DNA from 3 places in the Phyllobacterium sp. 22229 genome. Region 3 is predicted to be linked to each of the others. Evidence: predicted binding sites of a transcription regulator. Region 3 holds the regulator's gene; each other region holds the start of a gene.
What was found. The regulator PhoB, encoded in region 3, activates phosphate uptake and scavenging genes when phosphate is short. The targets are predictions, from matches to a motif close to TGTCATNNANCTGTCAT.

Region 1: the regulator PhoB is predicted to act here: its motif matches at 2,051-2,067, upstream of ugpB (sn-glycerol-3-phosphate ABC transporter substrate-binding protein UgpB).
Region 2: the regulator PhoB is predicted to act here: its motif matches at 4,143-4,159, upstream of ACTJJ7_RS12895 (acid phosphatase).

The regions. Positions count from the first base shown of each region.
Region 1 is NZ_JBQEPA010000013.1:18,626-25,174, reverse strand. It holds gene ACTJJ7_RS16655 (SIS domain-containing protein) at 1-171, shown strand, start outside; gene nagA (N-acetylglucosamine-6-phosphate deacetylase) at 168-1,337, shown strand; gene pncA (bifunctional nicotinamidase/pyrazinamidase) at 1,390-1,989, shown strand; gene ugpB (sn-glycerol-3-phosphate ABC transporter substrate-binding protein UgpB) at 2,151-3,461, shown strand; gene ugpA (sn-glycerol-3-phosphate ABC transporter permease UgpA) at 3,527-4,417, shown strand; gene ugpE (sn-glycerol-3-phosphate ABC transporter permease UgpE) at 4,429-5,277, shown strand; gene ACTJJ7_RS16625 (sn-glycerol-3-phosphate import ATP-binding protein UgpC) at 5,284-6,354, shown strand; gene ACTJJ7_RS16620 (MetQ/NlpA family ABC transporter substrate-binding protein) at 6,414-6,549, opposite strand, start outside.
Region 2 is NZ_JBQEPA010000009.1:100,044-106,592, forward strand. It holds gene ACTJJ7_RS12875 (cation:proton antiporter domain-containing protein) at 1-675, shown strand, start outside; gene ACTJJ7_RS12880 (response regulator) at 694-1,335, opposite strand; gene ACTJJ7_RS12885 (sensor histidine kinase) at 1,332-2,765, opposite strand; gene ACTJJ7_RS12890 (hypothetical protein) at 2,784-3,125, opposite strand; gene ACTJJ7_RS12895 (acid phosphatase) at 3,390-4,091, opposite strand; gene ACTJJ7_RS12900 (FUSC family protein) at 4,306-6,396, shown strand; gene ACTJJ7_RS12905 (RHE_PE00001 family protein) at 6,471-6,549, shown strand, end outside.
Region 3 is NZ_JBQEPA010000005.1:237,068-243,616, forward strand. It holds gene pstC (phosphate ABC transporter permease subunit PstC) at 1-1,402, shown strand, start outside; gene pstA (phosphate ABC transporter permease PstA) at 1,399-2,718, shown strand; gene pstB (phosphate ABC transporter ATP-binding protein PstB) at 2,785-3,558, shown strand; gene phoU (phosphate signaling complex protein PhoU) at 3,582-4,307, shown strand; gene phoB (phosphate regulon transcriptional regulator PhoB) at 4,328-5,014, shown strand; gene ACTJJ7_RS08410 (vWA domain-containing protein) at 5,015-6,205, opposite strand; gene ACTJJ7_RS08415 (AAA family ATPase) at 6,288-6,549, opposite strand, start outside.

The sequences.
Region 1 (6,549 bases), on a different contig from region 3:
GCAAAGCCGTCGAAAGCAACAGCGCTGCCGTTCATCGCGACGTCGCACCCATTGACGGACCCGCTGACCTTGCTGGTATCATTCTACGCTTTCGTGGAAGATTTTGCCCGCAGCCGCGGATTGAATCCGGACGAGCCACCGCATTTGAGAAAAGTGACTGAAACAATATGAGCACTGTCTATGCACTGACCGGCGCCGACATTTTTGACGGCGAAACCTGGCATGCCGGTTCGGCAATTCTCGTCGATGCGGGCGTTATCACCGGTATCGTTGCCCAGGCGGACATCCCTGCGGATGTTCGCCGTGTCGCGCTCAACGGCGGCAAGCTCGTCCCCGGTTTCATCGACGTACAGGTGAATGGCGGCGGCGGCGTTCTTCTGAATGACGGCCCGAGTGTCGAGGCAATCAGGACCATCTGCCAGGCGCATTTCGCCTTCGGCACGACGGCCCTCCTGCCGACCCTGATCACCGACACCCCTGCCATCACCAATGCGGCGATTGCCGCCGGCAAGGCGGCGGCGCTGGAGAAAGTCACCGGATTTATCGGCCTGCATCTCGAAGGGCCGCACCTTTCCGTCACGCACAAGGGCACGCATGACCCGGCGCTCATCCGTCCAATGGAGGACAGCGATCTCGTGGCGATCGTCGACGCCGTGCAGGAACTGCCGGTACTGCTGACCACCGTTGCCCCGGAGACCGTTCCGGTCGACAAGATCAAGGCCATGGCCGATGCGGGCGTCATCGTCAGTATCGGCCACAGCGGCGCCTCCTATGAGATGGCTGTCGCCGCCAAGGATGCCGGCGCCTCCATGGCGACCCATCTCTTCAATGCCATGAGCCAGCTCGGCCACCGTAGTCCCGGGGTTGTCGGCGCTGTTCTTGAAACCGGCGACCTGTCCGCCGGACTGATCGCCGATGGTTTCCACGTCAGCAAGGCGTCCATGGCGATTGCCCTGCGCGCCAAGCAGGGTCCGGCCAAAATTTTCCTGGTGACCGACGCCATGTCGACCATCGGCACGGATATCACCAGCTTCACGCTGAACGGCCGGACCATCCGGCGGCATGGCGGCCGCCTGACGCTTGAAGACGGCACGCTGGCGGGAGCCGATCTCGATATGATTTCGGCAGTCCGCTTCGTGCATCGCGAGCTTGGGCTTGACCTCGAGGAAGCCTTGCGGATGGCCTCGCTCTATCCCGCCGAGAGCATCCGCATCGATCATCGCTACGGGCGCATTGGCAGCGGATATGTCGCCAATATCGTGCATCTCGATGATGCGCTCGACGTCGATCACGTCTGGATCGACGGCGATCTGCATTACGCCCGAAACCCGAGTTGACGGCCTTCTCCGATTGACGATACTGCCCTTTTGGGACAATCGGAGAAATAAAATGGCTGGGGATGCGCTTGTCGTCATCGATGTGCAGAACGATTTTTGCCCGGGTGGCACATTGGCCGTGGACGGCGGCAACGAAATCGTCCCGATCATCAACAAGCTGATCATCCGGTTCGATCACGTCATTCTGACACAGGACTGGCATTCCGCCGGTCATTCGAGCTTCGCCTCGTCCCATCCCGGCAAGGCGCCTTTCGACACGGCGAAAATGCCCTATGGCGACCAGACGCTGTGGCCGGATCATTGCATCCAGGGTACGCCCGGTGCCGATTTCCATGCGGACCTGCAGTGGACCAAGGCCGAACTGATCATCCGCAAGGGTTTCCGCCCCCATATCGACAGCTACTCGGCGTTCTTCGAAAACGACCGCAAGACCCCGACCGGCCTTGCCGGTTACCTGCGCGAGCGCGGCATCACCAATGTGACCTTTGTCGGTCTGGCGACAGATTATTGCGTCGCCTATTCCGCGCTGGATGCGGTGGCGCACGGTTTTGCCGCCGACGTGCTGCTCGATGCCTGCCGCGCCATCGACATGGGCGGATCTCTGGCCGCCATGGTCGCGAACATGCGCAAGGCCGGTGTCACCCTGATCTGACGGATGCAAAAGTGAACAGCTGCGCATTTTTCCACAGGCGTTAACCCAGACATTCGACCAAAGTCATAAAACTGTTGTTTCTCTGTCACATAATGAGGATAGTGCCCATAAGCGCATCCAATAAGCGTGTTCCTAACGACGCCTCATTATGGGAGACATACATGACATTTCGCGGCACTTCGCTCAGCCTCGCGCTCGGACTCGTCCTCGCGTCGTCCACCTCATCCTTTGCCGTCACCGAAATCAGCTGGTGGCATGCCATGACCGGGGCCAACAACGAGGTTGTTGAAACCCTGTCCAAGGAATTCAATGAAAGCCAGAGCGACTACAAGGTCGTTCCCGTGTTCAAAGGCACCTATCCGGAAACGCTGAACGCCGGCATCGCCGCGTTCCGCGCCAAGCAGGCACCGCACATCATGCAGGTGTTCGATGCCGGAACGGGCGTCATGATGGGCGCCGAAGGCGCGATCAAGCCGGTGGCCGACATCCTGTCGATGGGCGGCGCAAAGTTCGACAAGAGCCTCTATCTGCCGGGCATTGTCGCCTATTATTCCAAGCCGGATGGCACGATGCTGTCCTTCCCCTACAACAGCTCCTCGCCGATCCTTTACTACAACAAGGATATCTTCAAGAAGGCTGGGCTCGATGAAAACAACCCGCCAAAGACCTGGCCGGAAGTCTGGGAAGCCGCCAAGAAGATCAAGACCAGCGGCGCAGCAAAATGCGGCTACACCTCGACATGGCTGACATGGATCCACACGGAAAACTTTGCCGCCTGGAACAATATCTCCTACGGCACCAATGAAAACGGCATTGCCGGAACCGATGTCGAGCTGAAGATCAACGCGCCGCTTTATGTCAAGCATTTCCAGGAACTGGCTGATCTCGCCAAGGATGGCACCTTCCGTTACGGCGGGCGCACCTCCGAAGCCAAGCCGCTGTTCCTGTCGGGCGAATGCGGTATCTTCACCGAATCCTCCGGCGGTCTGGGCGATGTGGTCAAGTCGGGCATGAACTACGGCACCGGCCAGCTTCCCTATGATCCCGACGCCAAGGGCGCGCCGCAGAACACGACACCGGGGGGCGCCAGCCTCTGGGTGTTCGCCGGCAAGTCCGACGCGGAATATAAGGGCGTTGCCGCCTTCTTCACCTTCCTGTCGCGCACCGACATCCAGGCCCGCCTGCATCAGGTATCCGGTTATCTGCCGGTGACCCTTGCTGCCTATGAGGACACCAAGAAGTCCGGCTTCTACGACAAGAACCCTGCCCGCGAGATTCCGATCAAGCAGATGATGGGCAAGGCTCCGACGGAAAACTCCAAGGGCGTGCGCCTGCCGAACCTGCCGCAGGTGCGTGATATCGAGAACGAAGAGTTCGAGAACATGCTCTCCGGCAAGCAGACGGCCCAGCAAGCCCTCGACAATGCCGTCAAGCGCGGCAATGCAGCCATCAAACAGGCAAACGGCCAGTAAGAGCCGGTTCATGAACGCCCTGTCCGCATTCCTTGCGGGCGGGGCTCTTTTCAAGAGGGGCAATCATGGCATCGTCAACGCGCGTCACTTTTCCGAACAAGGTCCTGCCCTACCTGCTGCTGGCACCGCAGCTTGCCATTACGATTGTCTTTTTCTACTGGCCCGCATCCCAGGCGATCCGCCAGTCGGTGCTGCGCGAGGATCCGTTCGGCCTGTCGACCCAGTTCGTCGGCCTCGGCAATTTCAAGCGCATCCTGAGCGATCCCAACTACCTGAACTCGCTGCAGGTCACGATTGTCTTCTCCATTGCAACGGCAGTCATCGCCATGGGCTTCGCGCTGCTGTTTGCCGTCATGGCCGACAAGGTCATCCGCGGCAAAGGCGTCTACCGCACGCTGATGATCTGGCCCTACGCCGTGGCCCCGGCCATTGCCGGCATGCTCTGGCTGTTCCTGTTCAATCCCTCGATGGGCACCTTCGCCTATATGATCCGCTCCGCCGGCTACAATTGGGACCCGCTGCTCAACAGCAACCAGGCCATGCTGCTGGTGGTTGCAGCCGCCGCATGGAAGCAGATCAGCTACAATTTCCTGTTCTTCGTTGCCGGACTGCAGTCCATTCCCAAATCACTGATTGAAGCAGCGGCCATTGACGGCGCCGGCGAAACCAAGCGCTTCTGGACCATCATTTTCCCGCTGCTTGCCCCGACCACGTTCTTCCTACTGGTCGTCAACACCGTCTACGCCTTCTTCGACACGTTCGGCATCATTCATGCCGTCACCGGCGGCGGCCCCGGCAAGGCGACGGAAACATTGGTCTACAAGGTCTACAATGACGGTTTCGTCAACCTGATCCTCGGCGACTCCGCCGCGCAATCCGTGGTCCTCATGGTCATCGTCATCGGCTTGACGGCGATCCAGTTCCGTTATGTCGAACGCAAAGTCCATTACGGCTGAGGAGCGCAGAGATGATCCAGAACAATCCCATCGGCCGTCTCGTCGCCCACATCATCCTGATTGTCGGCATCCTGATCGTGGCCTTCCCGATCTACTACGCCTTCGTCGCCTCGACTCAGTCGCTGCAGGACATCATGCGGCCGCCGCTATCGCTGCTGCCCGGCGGACATTTCTGGGAAAATTATACAACGGCACTTTTCGGCGGCATCGGCCGTATCGGCGGCGTGAGTGTCGGCCGCCTGCTCATCAACAGCACGATCATGGCGCTGGCGATTGCCGTCGGCAAGATCATCATTTCGATCCTCTCGGCCTATGCCATCGTGTTCTTCCGCTTTCCCGGCCGCATGGTCTTCTTCTGGCTGATCTTCATCACCCTGATGCTGCCGGTCGAAGTGCGCATCCTGCCGACCTACAAGGTCATGGTCGACCTCGGCCTCATCGATACCTATACCGGCCTGACGGTTCCGCTGATGGCGTCGGCCACAGCAACGCTCTTGTTCCGGCAGTTCTTCATGACCATACCCGGCGAACTGGTGGAAGCGGCCCGCGTCGACGGTGCGGGCCCCTGGCGCTTTTTCAAGGACATCCTCCTGCCCCTGTCCAAAACCAACATCGCAGCGCTGTTCGTCATCCTCTTCATTTACGGCTGGACCCAGTATCTCTGGCCGCTGCTGATGACAAACCGCAACGACATGACGACCATTGTCATCGGTCTGCGCAAAATGATTTCCTTCGCCGATGCCGACACCGAATGGCATCTGGTGATGGTGACCTGCATTCTGGCCATCCTTCCCCCGATCCTCGTCGTTGTGCTGATGCAACGCTGGTTCGTGCGCGGCCTGGTCGAAACGGAGAAATGATCCCATATGGCAAGTGTTGAACTTACAAATGTCCGCAAGGTCTATGCCGGGGGTGTCGAGGCGGTCAAAGGCGTCGACATCGACATCAAGGACGGCGCCTTGTGCGTGCTTGTCGGCCCGTCGGGCTGCGGCAAGTCCACCTTGCTGCGCATGATCGCGGGACTGGAATCCATCACCGGCGGCACCGTTGAGATCGACGACAAGGTGGTCAACGATCTCGGCCCTGCCGAGCGCGACATCGCCATGGTCTTCCAGAACTATGCGCTCTATCCGCACATGAAGGTCTATGACAACATGGCCTACGGCCTGCGCAACCGCGGCATGCCGAAGGATCAGATTGACAAGCGTGTGCGCGAGGCCGCGGCAACGCTGGAGCTGACGCATCTGCTCGAACGCCGCCCGCGCGAGCTTTCAGGCGGCCAGCGTCAGCGCGTCGCCATGGGCCGCGCCATCGTGCGCAACCCGAAAGTGTTCCTCTTCGACGAGCCGCTGTCCAACCTTGACGCCAAGCTGCGCGGCCAGATGCGGGTGGAAATCAAGAACCTGCAGCGCCAGCTCGGCGTGACCAGCGTTTACGTCACCCACGACCAGCTGGAGGCCATGACGCTCGCCGATATTCTCGTGGTGATGAATGCCGGTGCAGTCGAGCAGATCGGTGCGCCGCTCGATATCTATGAAAAACCCGCCAGCACGTTCGTTGCCAGCTTCATCGGCGCCCCGCCCATGAACCTCATTCCGGTCACGGCGGATGAATCCGGATTGATCCTGAAAGACGGCACGCGGATCGGTGCTCAAGGTATCGTCGTATCCGATAAAGACGCGATCATCGGGTTCCGTCCGGAAGATCTGGAGGTTGCCACAGGAACGGAAAGCCACATTGGCGGCCTGCTGCTCGACCTGAAAGTGCTCGGTGTCGAGCCGGTCGGCGCGGAAAGCTATGTCTATGGCATCATCGGCGGGGAGCGGGTTGTCGTGCGGGTTGCCGGCCGCTCCGTATCCCAGCCCGACGATCATCTCAGGGTGATCATCCCCAAGGAAAAGCTGCATCTTTTCGGCGGCAACGGCAAACGTATCTAAAAACATTCAAAGCATACCACGCCCCTCCACCCACCGGTGAAGGGGCGTGAAAGTGTCGATTACCAGGCTGGAACAGCCGCACCCTTGTACTTGTCGAGGATGAACTGCTTGACCGGATCGGAATGGTAGGATTCGATCAGCGTCTTGACCCAGGGCTTGTCCTTGTCGGCCTTGCGCACGGCGATCAGGTTGACG
Region 2 (6,549 bases), on a different contig from region 3:
GCCGGCCTCGGTGTGGCGCTCGGCCTGCTGCCGCGCGAGGGGCAGGACATTATCCTTGCCGGAGCGATCCTCTCGATCACCATCAATCCGCTGGTGTTTCTGGCCGCCGAGGGGTTGGAGAACGGCATCCATCGCCGCTGGCCGGTATTTTTCACCAGCTATGGCAAGAAGCGGGAGGACGTGCTGGCGCGTGAACTCGGCGACATCCGGGCAATCAACGAGGAACGCAACCGGCAGCATCAGCTCAGGATGCAGCAGCTGATCGACACTTTTCCCCTGTTTGCGCAAGTGGATGAACACGCCCAGGAGGAACTCCTGCTGTTGTTCAAACCCAAATCCGCTTCGCCGGGTGAGCGGATCATCCGGATCGGCGATCGCGGCGATGGAATGTATTTCATTGCGTCAGGCGCTGTGGAGGTCCAGCTCGACAGCGAGCCGGTGCGCCTCGAGCCCGGAGCATTTTTTGGCGAGATGGCGTTGCTCAGCGGCGGACGGCGGACGGCGGATGTCGTCGCCATCGATTTCTGCGAGTTTCTTGTGCTTGACCGGCGTGATTTCAACGTCTTCATGTCGCGGCATCCGACCCTGCGGACGGCGGTCAGCACCATGGCGCGGGAAAGGGCGGAGATGAACACCTTGCGGCGGAATCCGGACCAGACCTCCGGCGCCGCCTGAGCAGACCTTGCGTTGGCGCTATTGCTTCATGAGCCCGGCGCGCCAGGCAAGCGCAACTGCCTGGGTGCGGTCGGTCAAGTCCAGCTTTGACATGATGCTTCCCAGATGGGCTTTCACCGTCTTTTCCGTGATGTTGAGTTCGGCGGCGATCTTCGCATTGCTGCCGCCTTCTGCCAGGCAGCGCAGAACTTCAAGCTCGCGGGCCGTGAGATCCTCGAACTGGCGCGGCTGCGGATTGCGGATGGAGTTGAGCAGGCGCTGCGCCACCAGGGGGTGCAGTGTCGGCGTCCCCTTGCCGGCCGCGTGAATGGCATTGAGCAAATGTTCGCCGCGCATGGATTTCAACAGGAAGGAATGGGCGCCCGCCTCGATGGCTTTGAAAGCGAGCCGGTCGTCATCGCTCGATGTCAGGATCATGATATGGGTTTCGGGGCTTGCCTTGCGGATGAGGCCAATCATGGCTTCCGCGGCATCGCCCATTCCCGGCATCATCAGATCCAGCAGGAGAACGTCGGGACGATGCTCGCGCACCATCAAGATGGCGGTCTCGCCGTTTTCAGCTTCCGCAAGAACAGTGAAACCGGGATCGATGCGCAGCAGCCCGCGAATGCCTTCGCGCACCACGGCATGATCATCGGCAATGACTATTGTTGTGCTCATGATTGCCCCGCCACGGGTAGTTTGAACGACACATCGATGGATGTGCCGGTTGATTCCGACTGAATTGTTATCGTGCCGCCCGGCAATGTGTTCGCACGCCAGCGCATGTTCGACAATCCCATCCCGAAAGGAGCCTTGCCGAGGTCGAAACCCTGGCCGTCGTCGGTGATGCTCCAGTGCCAGCGGGCACCAGGCTTGCAGTCGATGCGGATGGCGCGGCACTGCGCATGGCGCAAGGCATTCGCCACGGCTTCATGGGTTATCATGAGCAATTCCTGGGCAATTTCCGGCACGCCATCAAAAGCGGAGCGGGCATTTTCCGGCCAATTGATCGACCATTGCACGCCTGATCCCGCCAGCAGATCGCGCACGCTGCGCAGCAATGTCTCATACAGGCCGTAATCGGCAATCGCGGGCAGGTTGAAGCCGGAAACCACGTTCTCCAGATCGTGCTGCAGATGATCCGCCAGGCGCCGGGCCGATTCGACGGTGGGCAGCAGCGGCGCATGTCCCTGCGCCTCATATTCCAGCTCGGTGAGTTTCAAACCAAGCACAAAACTCCGCTGCTTGGCCGTATCGTGCAGGTCGCGGGCAATACGGTTGCGCTCCACCGATATGGCCAACGCCTTCTGCGTATCGAAGCTCTTGGATATCGCATCCGCCATGCTGTTGAATCGTTGCATCAGCCGCCCGAATTCGTCTCTTGAACCGTCCTTGATGCGGGCCCGCAGATCGCCAGCCGCCCATTGGTCCGCGACGGTTGTCGCCCGCTTTATCCGCCGGAACAGCCGCCACACGAACAGAGCCGCAACGCTTGCCCCCATGGAATTGATCAGGATGAATGTGCGGATATAGTCGTAGACGGTGACGTCGATCACTTCGTCGTAAAGTTCCCACTGCGACCAGTACTGGACCCCGATCAGTGCCTGGCTGTTATTCGCAAGCGGCAGCGATACCTGCTGGATCATGGCCCAGTCTTCATTGTCGCGCTGAATGAAATTCGGCTGCCCCGCATGGGCAGCTTCGCTCATGGCCTTGCTGAGCAAGGGAGTGGCATCGGGCTGGGTGGCACACAGGACGCTGTCATCGCCAAGGATTCGAACCTGCATCCTGCCGCTGTGAAAGTAGGAAAACATAACGCCGAAGTCAGATACCCGCGTGACGCCGTCCTTGACGACAGCCCAGAAGATTTTGCTGGCCAGCACATTACAGGCTTCCCTGTCGCGCGGATCGGTGCCTGATGCCAGGGCGGCCAGCTGCTGCTGATTCAGGCTATTGAAGAAGCTGCGGATGCTGCTTTCATACCGGCCGGAGGAAAACTGGCTCATGAGAATGCTGACGAGAAAGAGCGCGCCGAAACCGACGATCATGAACATCAGCACCAGTTTGACGAACAGGCCGCGCAAACGCAGAGCATGCAAAAAACTCACGTGTTCAATCCTCGCCGGTTACTTGAGCCGGCGTCTCGCGGGCCGGGCTCCTGTTCCATACCACTCGGCGGAACGAATGCCACCCTTGCTCTTGAATCGGGTTTTCGGCGTTGTGCGATGACCCTCCGGCGCCGGGTGAGACAGGTGGGCGCGTATCGGCGCTGATTCCGGCTGTTTGGCGGGTTCATCCGGTTGCGTGGCTGTCGTTTTTCTCCGTCCACCGGCAAAATGCAGCAGGATCACAACCCTATCGCGCAAAGCGCTCCAGAAGGCTGAGGAAAGGAGCGGAATCAGCACGAGGCCAAGCAGCAGCGACAGGGCGAAATACTCAATGGAAAGCAGCTGAATCTGAAAGCGCATGATCAATCGACCGTCGTTGATGCGGGGCCAGGAACGTTTGGTTCAACCTGCGGTGCAAGCCAAATTCGGTTTGGTCTGAGCATAGCTGTATCTTCCGGTTATCACGCTTTCGTGAAGCGCTGCACCGGAAAGTAACCACGTTCCATTTTTTGTGCATCGGGCGAAGGTCAGGCCCGTATATACGACCAAAGTCGTAGACGTTTGATCTCATCCGCCACCCGCCAAGCGCGGAACGCGCATGGCGGGTGGCGTCGTGCGATGGTATCAGGCGCCGCCGAGACCCAGAGCAGCGCGCAGTTCCGCCTTTGCAGGCTCATATTCGGCCTTGAAGTCGTCATGCTTCATGATTGTCGCGGCAATAACGCTGCCGGAAATGCGGCCCATTTCCACGTCGGAACGGTAGTGAATGCCGCCGACGATGCGGTTATTGCCGTATTCCCAGGCACGGGCCATGATTTCCGCTTTCTTTTCCGGGACCATGTTGGACAGGACAATGCCCATCAGCGTGCCAACGGTTGTGTGACCGGACGGCCAGGCACCGGAATTGGAGGGCTTGACGGCAGGCTTGACGAGTTCGCTCAGCTGATGCGGGCGCGGGCGCTTGAAGACGTCCTTTGCCGGATCAACGACAGCGCCTTCGGTCTCAACGACGCGGTCGAAAAAGGCAGCAAGCTTCGGCAGTTTGTCCTTGTTGAAATCCGGACCGAGCACATCGGCGAAACGCCAGACGTTTTCCTCGGCATCGGCCTGGGCGCGGGCAACCATTTCCGGTGTCCGGGTCACTTGCAAGGTAAGAACTTCACCGATTTCTGCCTTGGTCTGCGCCGAGTCATTGGCCGGAGGCGGAGGCAAAATGGTCAGGAGGTCGATTTCCTTACTATCGCTGAAAGGCTTGACCTCGCCAGCATAGGCGGCGGTAAGGCCAACAAAAGCAAACGCTGTCAGCAGACTGAGCAATCTACGCATAAAATAGTCCTCGTTAGGGTGATGGTCGTTATTGGATCATGCGCCCGTTGGATGTCACGTTTGTGACACAATGGGGTCATTGAAGGCGGCCTTGCGCGGCAAAGGCTGCGGTGAAGGCGCGGTGGCAAGAAGACGCATGATCATGCCGCGTCTTTCCGTTGTGCCGTCCGTTTGCGGACTATATTGAGGGCGGGGAGCTGCCAGATCGGACGCCATGTTTCAATCCATCCACACCATCATGCAACACCCGGCATGGCCCGGCCGGACGGCCTGGGTGTTTGCGCTCAGGACGAATGTGGCGGCTCTGGTTGCCCTCACGGCAGCCTTTGCCTTGAACCTGCAGCAGCCGCAATGGGCGATGATGACCGTCTTCATCGTGTCACAGCCGATTGCCGGCATGGTCATCAGCAAAGGCCTGTTTCGTCTGGCCGGAACGCTGACCGGGGCTTTGGCGGCCATTGCCATTACGGCCGCAACCGGCGACATGCGCTGGCTGTTTGTCGCGGCGATCGCCCTGTGGGTGGCATTGTGCACCTATGCGGCCTCCATGTTGCGGAACCCGGAATCCTACGGCGCCGCTCTTGCGGGCTATACCGCCGTCATTATCGCGCTCCCGGCATTTGGCCACCCGCATCTTCTGACCGAATTTGCCTATGCGCGTTGCATGGAGATCGTGCTCGGCATTGTCTGTGCCGGTGTAGCCAGTCGCTTTTTTCAGCCGCAGCTGGCGCGAACGGCGCTGGTGGAAGGCCTGGAAAATTGCATCGCCGATCTGGCGCGCTATACCAGCGATGCGATTGCCGGGCATGATGCCGGGCACTTGAAAGCCGCGCACAGAAAGCTGATCGCGGACACGCAGGCTCTCGCCGCCATGCGGGCTCACGCACGGCTGGAAGCCCCCAGCCTCGTCACCCATGGCCGTCATTCGCGCCATACGGTGGGCCATCTCATGTCGTGCCTGTCGATTGTGAATATCCTTGTGGCGCATCGGGTCTCGTCCGACGGGACATGGAGCAGCCTGCGCGACAAACTCGGGGCATTGCTTGATGACATGGCGCGCGACTTCAAGGTTGACGCCGTCGATCCCTGGCTCGGCAGACTGGACATCATTGCGGCCGAAATTGCGGAGCTGAAAGCCCGGCCCTGGGGCGATGACAGTATCGGCATGATGGCGCGTTTAACGCTTTTGGGTGAGTTTCTCGACGGGCTCAAGGCAACGTTGAACGGTCTTTCGGCACTGCGAAGCCGTTCGCAATATATGGCAGGCAGCCGGAAGGCGCCGGCATTGCCGGTCTACCGCGATCACAGCACGGCCCTGGTGAATGCAGTTCGCGCCGTTGCTGCAACAGCCCTCATGACCGCCTACTGGATGGAAAGCCAGCATGCGGATGCGGCGGCTGCGGCGATCATCGTTGCAGTGGTGTGCAGCCTCTTCGCGTCCATGCCCAATCCGTTGCAGACGAGCTGGGGATTTTTCAAGGGCACGTTATACGCGGTTCCGTTTGCCTTCGTTCTCGGGCAGTTGATTCTGCCGTCTTTCCCCGGTCTGTTCTGGTTTGCCGTATTCATCGTTCCCATCCTCGTGCCGGCGGCGCTTCTCATGGCAGATCCACGCCATGTCGGCCCGGCAACAGCGTTCGCCATCAATTTCATCGTTTTCCTCAAGCCGCATGAGGCGATGGTGTTTGAACCGCAGGTGTTCATGGAAACCTCCCTGTCGGTTCTGGTCGGCATTCTCATCGGGCTCCTCGTCTTCATCGTTGTTCTGCCGAAGCGGCCGCAGGTGACAGTGAACCGGATGATGGGCGCGCTGCGAACGGATATCGTCCGGCTCTGTCTGCGTGACCGGGTTCCAAGCCCGTCCGCATTCAACAGCCTTGCCTATGACCGTATCAACCAGCTGATGCCGATCCTCAGGACCATGCGGGAGGCGGGGGAGGCGCTGCTGGACGATGCCCTGTCGTCGGTCACGCTGGGCGCGGAAATCATCCGGTTGCGGCGGCTCCTGTTGTGGGGGCGTCTCGAGCACAACATTGCCGATCGTATTTCGGAAAATCTCGCGCAATTGGCAAGAATGATAAGCCTGCAGACGCAGGATACCGGAGCGGTCGCGAGCTATATCGCGTCTGCCCGGTCGGTGGCCGCGGATATCCCGGCCATGGCGGCGCGGCCCCTGGCACTGCAGGCGGCAGCCTCGCTGCGGCTGATCGCCGTCATGATCGAGGACCATCCCTCTCTGGTTCTTGGCGCACGCGTCCGGCCGGGCCGGGATAAAAAGGGCGCCTTCCGCTTCGGCATTCTCTGATATCCGGATAGATGAACGCCGTTTTCCATCCGGGGGAATAGCTTCACTTTCACTATTCCCCTATCATGATTTCAATGGCTTATGATTCTGCAAACTATTCCCTGAAAGACCTGCTCCGTCCCGTTGTGGCGGCCGAAGATGCGCTTGCACGGC
Region 3 (6,549 bases):
CCAGCGTGCCGTCAGCAAAGATGACAGAAGTGTCAAAGCCCATTCCCTGCCGCATTATCACGGCTGGTGGGTTTTTCTGGTTTCGGTGCTGCCAGCAATCATCTTCATCATGGTCTGGGCCATCGGCTCGGGTTTTTATATCGAACGCCAGGCCGTCAACAGCCTGCCGGTCCACAACAGCGAGAGCGTCATTGCCAGCCAGAGCCTCGAGCTTGGCATGGTCTCCGGCATTGCGCGCGGTCTCGACAAGCTGACGGACCAGGAACGGGCAAACCTTCCAACCACCTTCTCCGAATTGCGGCCGCTGCTGTCGAGCAAGGGCGTGGCGCTTGCGACGGAAGGCCAGGACTTCATGATTCCCGTTGCCGTGCAGTGGAACAAGAGCACGGCGCGCGCGCATAATATCGGTGCGGTGGTTGCCATTGTTCTTGCTCTCGCCGGTGCCGTCTTCGGCCTGTCGGGTGTCAATGTCCGCACACGGGCCCGCAACAATGTCGAGCGGATCATCCTGTGGGGCCTGCTCGCAGCCTCGACCATTGCCATCCTGACGACAGTCGGCATCGTCCTGTCGATGCTGTTCCAGACCATCACCTTCTTCCAGTCCGTAACGCCGTCGAGCTTCTTCTTCGGCACGGTATGGGACCCGCGCTTCTCCGCCGCCGGCGGCAATGGCGCGCAGGGCCAGTTCGGCCTCATCCCGCTGCTTGCCGGCACGCTCTATATCGCGCTGGTCGCCATGCTGTTTGCCGTGCCGGTCGGCCTGTTCGCCGCCATCTACATGGCCGAATATGCCAGCCGCAGCGTGCGGTCGGTGGTCAAGCCGCTGCTTGAAGTGCTGGCGGGCATCCCGACGATCGTCTACGGCTTCTTTGCCCTTGTCACCGTTGGACCGTTCCTGCGCGACCTCAGTGCGGCTATCTCGGGCGGTTATCCCTTCATCATGGCGCAGAGCGTGCTCACAGCCGGTATCGTCATGGGCGTCATGCTGATCCCGTTCGTCTCGTCCCTGTCCGACGATATCATCACGGCCGTGCCGCGCTCGCTGCGCGACGGCTCGCTCGGCCTCGGTTCGACCAAATCGGAAACCGTGCGGCGCGTGGTGCTGCCCGCCGCCCTGCCGGGTATTGTCGGTGCGCTGCTGCTCACCGCATCGCGCGCCATCGGCGAAACCATGATCGTGGTTCTGGCGGCCGGTGTTGCGGCGAACCTCAACATCAATCCGTTCGACGCCATGACGACCATCACCGTGAAGATCGTCAATCAGCTGACCGGCGATCTTGAATTCAATTCACCGCAGACGCTGGTGGCATTCGCCCTTGGCCTCACCCTTTTCTTCATCACGCTGGCGATGAACATTTTCGCGCTTTACATCGTGCGTAAGTACCGGGAGCAGTACGAATGACCGACACAACACTCAATCCTGCTGCAGTTGCTCCGGCAAAGGTCGTTCGGCGCGACATCGGTCTGAAGCGCCGCTATGCGGCCGAGCGTCGGTTCAAGATTTACGGCATCACCGCGATTGCCATCGGCCTGTTCTTCCTGGTTGCGCTGCTCTATTCGGTGATATCCAACGGCTACACGGCATTCTGGCAGACGGAAGTGAGCCTTTCGGTCAAGCTTGACGAGAAGGTGATCGACCCCACGAACAAGCGCGCGACCGATCCGACCGTTCTGCTCACCGCGAACTATCCGATCCTGGTGCGCAATGCCCTTGCCGAAAAGCTGGGCGTCAGCCTTGACGACAAGCCGGCGATCCGCGAACTGAGCAAGCTTGTCTCCGACGGCTCGCGCAGCCAGCTGCGTGAACTGGTTGCGGGAAACCCGGCATTGATCGGCACGACGCAGACCCTCTGGGTGCTGACCGGCGGCGACATCGACTCGGCCTTCAAGGGTCAGATCGACCTGAGTGTCGATCAGGCCAACCGCAAGGTGTCGGACCGTCAGGTTGCCTGGATGAACACGCTGGCCAAGGAAGGCGCCATGGCACAGCGCTTCAACAGCGGCCTGTTCACCTTCGGCGCATCGAGCCGTCCGGAAACGTCGGGTCTTGGTGTCGCGCTCATCGGCTCGCTCTACATGATGCTGATTGTCCTCTGCCTTTCCCTGCCCATCGGCGTGGCCGCATCGATCTATCTGGAAGAATACGCCAAGAAGAGCCGCCTGACCGATATCATCGAGGTCAACATCAACAATCTGGCCGCGGTGCCGTCCATCGTCTTCGGTCTGCTCGGGCTGGCCGTGTTCATCAATTTCTTCGGCCTGCCGCGCTCCGCATCGCTGGTCGGCGGCCTGGTCCTCACGCTGATGACGCTGCCGACGATCATCATCGCCACCCGCGCGGCCCTGCGCGCCGTGCCGCCGTCGATCCGGTCCGCAGCGCTGGGCATCGGCGCCTCGAAGACGCAGATGGTGTTTCACCATGTGCTGCCGCTGGCCGCGCCCGGCATCTTGACCGGCACGATTATCGGCCTTGCCCATGCGCTGGGCGAGACCGCACCGCTGCTGCTGATCGGCATGGTCGCTTTCGTCGCCAATTATCCGGTCACGCCGCTTGATCCGTCCACGGCGCTGCCGGTGCAGATCTACATGTGGGCGAATGAAGCGGAGCGGGCCTTTGTCGAGCGCACGTCAGGCGCTATCATCGTGCTGCTTCTGTTTCTTGCAGTCATGAACATCGGAGCCATCATTCTGCGTCGCCGCTTCGAGCGGCGCTGGTAGGTAAAACGGGAGCGAATTATGAATCTCATGACAGAACGATCTCTCGAAAAAGCGGTAAACGACAAAATGAGTGCACAGGTCAATACGATCAAAATGCAGGGCAAGGATGTCACCGTTCACTATGGTGAAAAGCAGGCCCTGTTCGGTGTCAGCCTCGACGTGCCGGAAAAGATGGTGACGGCGCTGATCGGCCCGTCCGGTTGCGGCAAGTCCACCTTCCTGCGCTCGCTCAACCGCATGAACGATACGATCGAAGGCTGCAAGATCGGCGGCAAGATCACGCTCGACGACGAGGATATCTACAATCCGAAGATCGACGTGGTCGAGCTGCGCGCCCGCGTCGGCATGGTTTTCCAGAAGCCCAATCCGTTCCCGAAATCCATCTTCGAGAACGTCGCCTATGGCCCGCGCATCCATGGCCTCGCCAAGAACCGGCATGAGCTGGAGGAAATCGTCGAGAAGAGCCTGCGCCGCGCCAGCCTGTTCGATGAGGTCAAGGACCGCCTGCACGAAGCCGGCACCGGCCTTTCCGGCGGCCAGCAGCAGCGCCTGTGCATTGCCCGCGCCATTGCCGTCAGTCCGGAAGTCATCCTGATGGACGAACCCTGCTCGGCGCTCGATCCGATCGCCACGGCAAAGGTCGAGGAACTGATCGACGAACTGCGCCAGAACTACACCATCGTCATCGTTACCCATTCGATGCAGCAGGCGGCCCGCGTTTCGCAGCGCACCGCCATGTTCCATCTCGGAAACCTCGTCGAGGTGGGCGATACGGAAATGATGTTCACCAATCCGACGGAAAAGCGCACGCAGGACTACATCACCGGACGCTTCGGCTAATCACGGGAAACAGGGATAAGAATATGACCGAGTCGCAGCATACCGTCCGTTCCTATGACGACGAACTGAAGTTCCTGACGCACAAGATCGCCGAAATGGGCGGCCATGCCGAACGCATGGTCGAACAGGCCGTCACCGCCATGGTGAATTCCGACAACGCGCTGGCCCAGCGCGTCATTTCGGACGATCTCATCCTCGATGCCGGACAACGCGAGATCGATGAGAAGGCCATCACCATCATCGGCAAGCGCCAGCCCATGGCGATCGATCTGCGTGAAATCATCGGCGCCATCCGCATTTCCTCCGACCTCGAACGGGTCGGCGACCTCGGCAAAAACATTGCCAAGCGCGTTGTCGCCGTCACCGATACGCGCCAGACGCTGTCGGTCTATCGCGGCCTGCAGACCATCGCGGAACTCGCCCTGACGCAGCTCAAGGACGTGCTCGATGCCTATGCCACGCGCTCCGTGCAGCAGGTCAACATCGTGCGCGAGCGCGATGACGAAATCGATGCGCTTTATACCTCGCTGTTCCGCGAACTCCTGACCTACATGATGGAAGATCCGCGCAACATTTCCGCCTGCACGCACCTTCTCTTCTGCGCCAAGAACATCGAGCGCATCGGAGACCATGCGACGAACATTGCTGAAACGGTCTACTACATCGTGACGGGTGCCCAGCTTCCGGCCGAACGGCCCAAGGAAGACCAGACCCACAGCATCATCGTCGATGAAGCCAGACAGCCTTAAACAGAATCAGGATCCCAGCAATGGCGATAGCTCCCAAAATCACTGTTGTCGAAGACGAGGAAGCGCTCAGCGTCCTTCTCCGGTACAATCTTGAAGCCGAAGGCTATGTCGTCGAGACAATCGCACGCGGTGACGAGGCCGAAATTGCGCTGCGTGAAAAAGTACCGGATCTGCTCATTCTCGACTGGATGCTGCCGGGCCTTTCCGGCATCGAACTCTGCCGCCGCCTGCGGGCGCGGCGCGAGACCGAAATCCTGCCGATCATCATGCTGACGGCGCGCGGCGAAGAGAGCGAGCGGGTGCGCGGCCTTGCCACCGGTGCCGATGACTACATGGTCAAGCCGTTCTCCACCCCGGAACTGCTTGCCCGCATCAAGGCCATGCTGCGCCGGGTCAATCCAAGCCTGCTGTCGCATGTGCTCAGCTTCGGCGACCTGAAGCTCGACCGCGAGCAGCACCGCGTGTTCCGCAAGGAGCGCGAGTTGAAGCTCGGGCCGACCGAGTTCCGCCTGCTGGAATTCCTGATGCAGTCCCCCGGCCGGGTGTTCTCGCGCGGCCAGCTCCTCGACAATGTCTGGGGCGCCGACATCTATGTGGACGACCGCACCGTCGACGTGCATGTGGGGCGGCTGCGCAAGGCCATCAATATCGGCCGCTCGATCGATCCGATCCGCACCGTGCGTGGTGCCGGCTATTCGTTCGGGTAATCAGTGCCGGCGCGAGAGTTCGCGCGTCGCCCCCTCGATGCCCGCCAGGGTCATGGGATACATGCGATGCGCGAAAATCTTGCGGATCATCGCCGTCGAGGCGGTGTAGTCCCAGTACTGTTCCTTTGACGGATTAAGCCAGGCGGCGTTCTTCCAGTGGTCGAGCACCCGGCCAAGCCAGACTGCGCCTGCCTCCGCGTTCCAGTGTTCGACCGATCCACCGGCGTGGGAAACCTCGTAGGGCGCCATGGCGGCATCGCCGACGAAGATGACCTTGTAGTCCGCTCCGTATTTATGGATGAGGTCGAGTGTCGGTATTGTCTCCGCATGGCGGCGGCGGTTGTCCTTCCACACCCCCTCATAAAGGCAATTGTGGAAGTAGAAATACTCCATGTGCTTGAACTCGGAGCGCACGGCAGAGAACAGTTCCTCGGCGATCCGGATGTGCTCGTCCATGGAGCCGCCGACATCGAAGAACATCAGCAGCTTGACGTGATTGCGCCGTTCGGGCCGGGTCTGCACATCGAGATAGCCGTGTTCGGCGGTTGACCTGATGGTGCCCGACAGGTCAAGCTCGTCATCGGCGCCTTCGCGCACCCAGCGGCGCAGCCGTTTGAGCGCAACCTTGATGTTGCGGGTGCCCAGCTCGACACTGTCGTCAAAATTCCTGAACTCGCGCTTGTCCCACACCTTGACCGCACGGCGGTTGCGGCTCTCGTCCTGGCCGATGCGCACGCCTTCCGGATTATAGCCATAGGCGCCGAAGGGCGAGGTTCCGGCGGTGCCGATCCATTTCGATCCGCCCTGATGCCGGCCCTTCTGCTCCTTAAGCCGCTGGCGCAGGGTTTCCATCAGTTTTTCAAAACCGCCCAGCGCTTCGATCAGTTTCTTTTCCTCGTCGGTCAGGTGTTTTTCGGCCAGCCGCCGCAACCATTCCTCGGGCAGATTGGCAACGTCGATACCATTGTCGCCGCCCGGCAGTTCCAGCCCCTTGAACACATGGCCGAAGACCCGGTCGAAGCGGTCCATGTGGCGCTCGTCCTTCACCAGGGTTGAGCGGGCGAGATAATAGAACCCCTCGACATCATAGGTTACCAGCCCTGCGTCCAACCCTTCAAGCAGCGTCAGATATTCCCGCAGCGATACGGGGATTTTTGCCGCCTTGAGTTCGAGGAAGAAGGGAAGGAACATGGCTAGACCCGCTTGTTGTATTCGATGAACGGCGTCAGTTCGCCGATCCGGCTTTTGCGCCGGGGCTGATGGTGAGCACCACTCATCCCTGCCTCCTCGCCATGAAGGCCAGCCGCTCGAACAGATGCACGTCCTGCTCGTTCTTCAGCAGGGCGCCATGCAGTTTCGGCAAGGCATTCTTCGGGTCGGCGCGCAAGTCTTCCGGCGCGATATCGTCGGCAACCAGCAGGCGGATCCAGTCCAGCGCTTCGGAGGTCGACGGCTTCTTCTTCAGGCCAGGCACATCGCGGATCTCATAGAACTGGGTAAGCGCGGCGCGCACGAGGTTCTGCTTGATGCCGGGA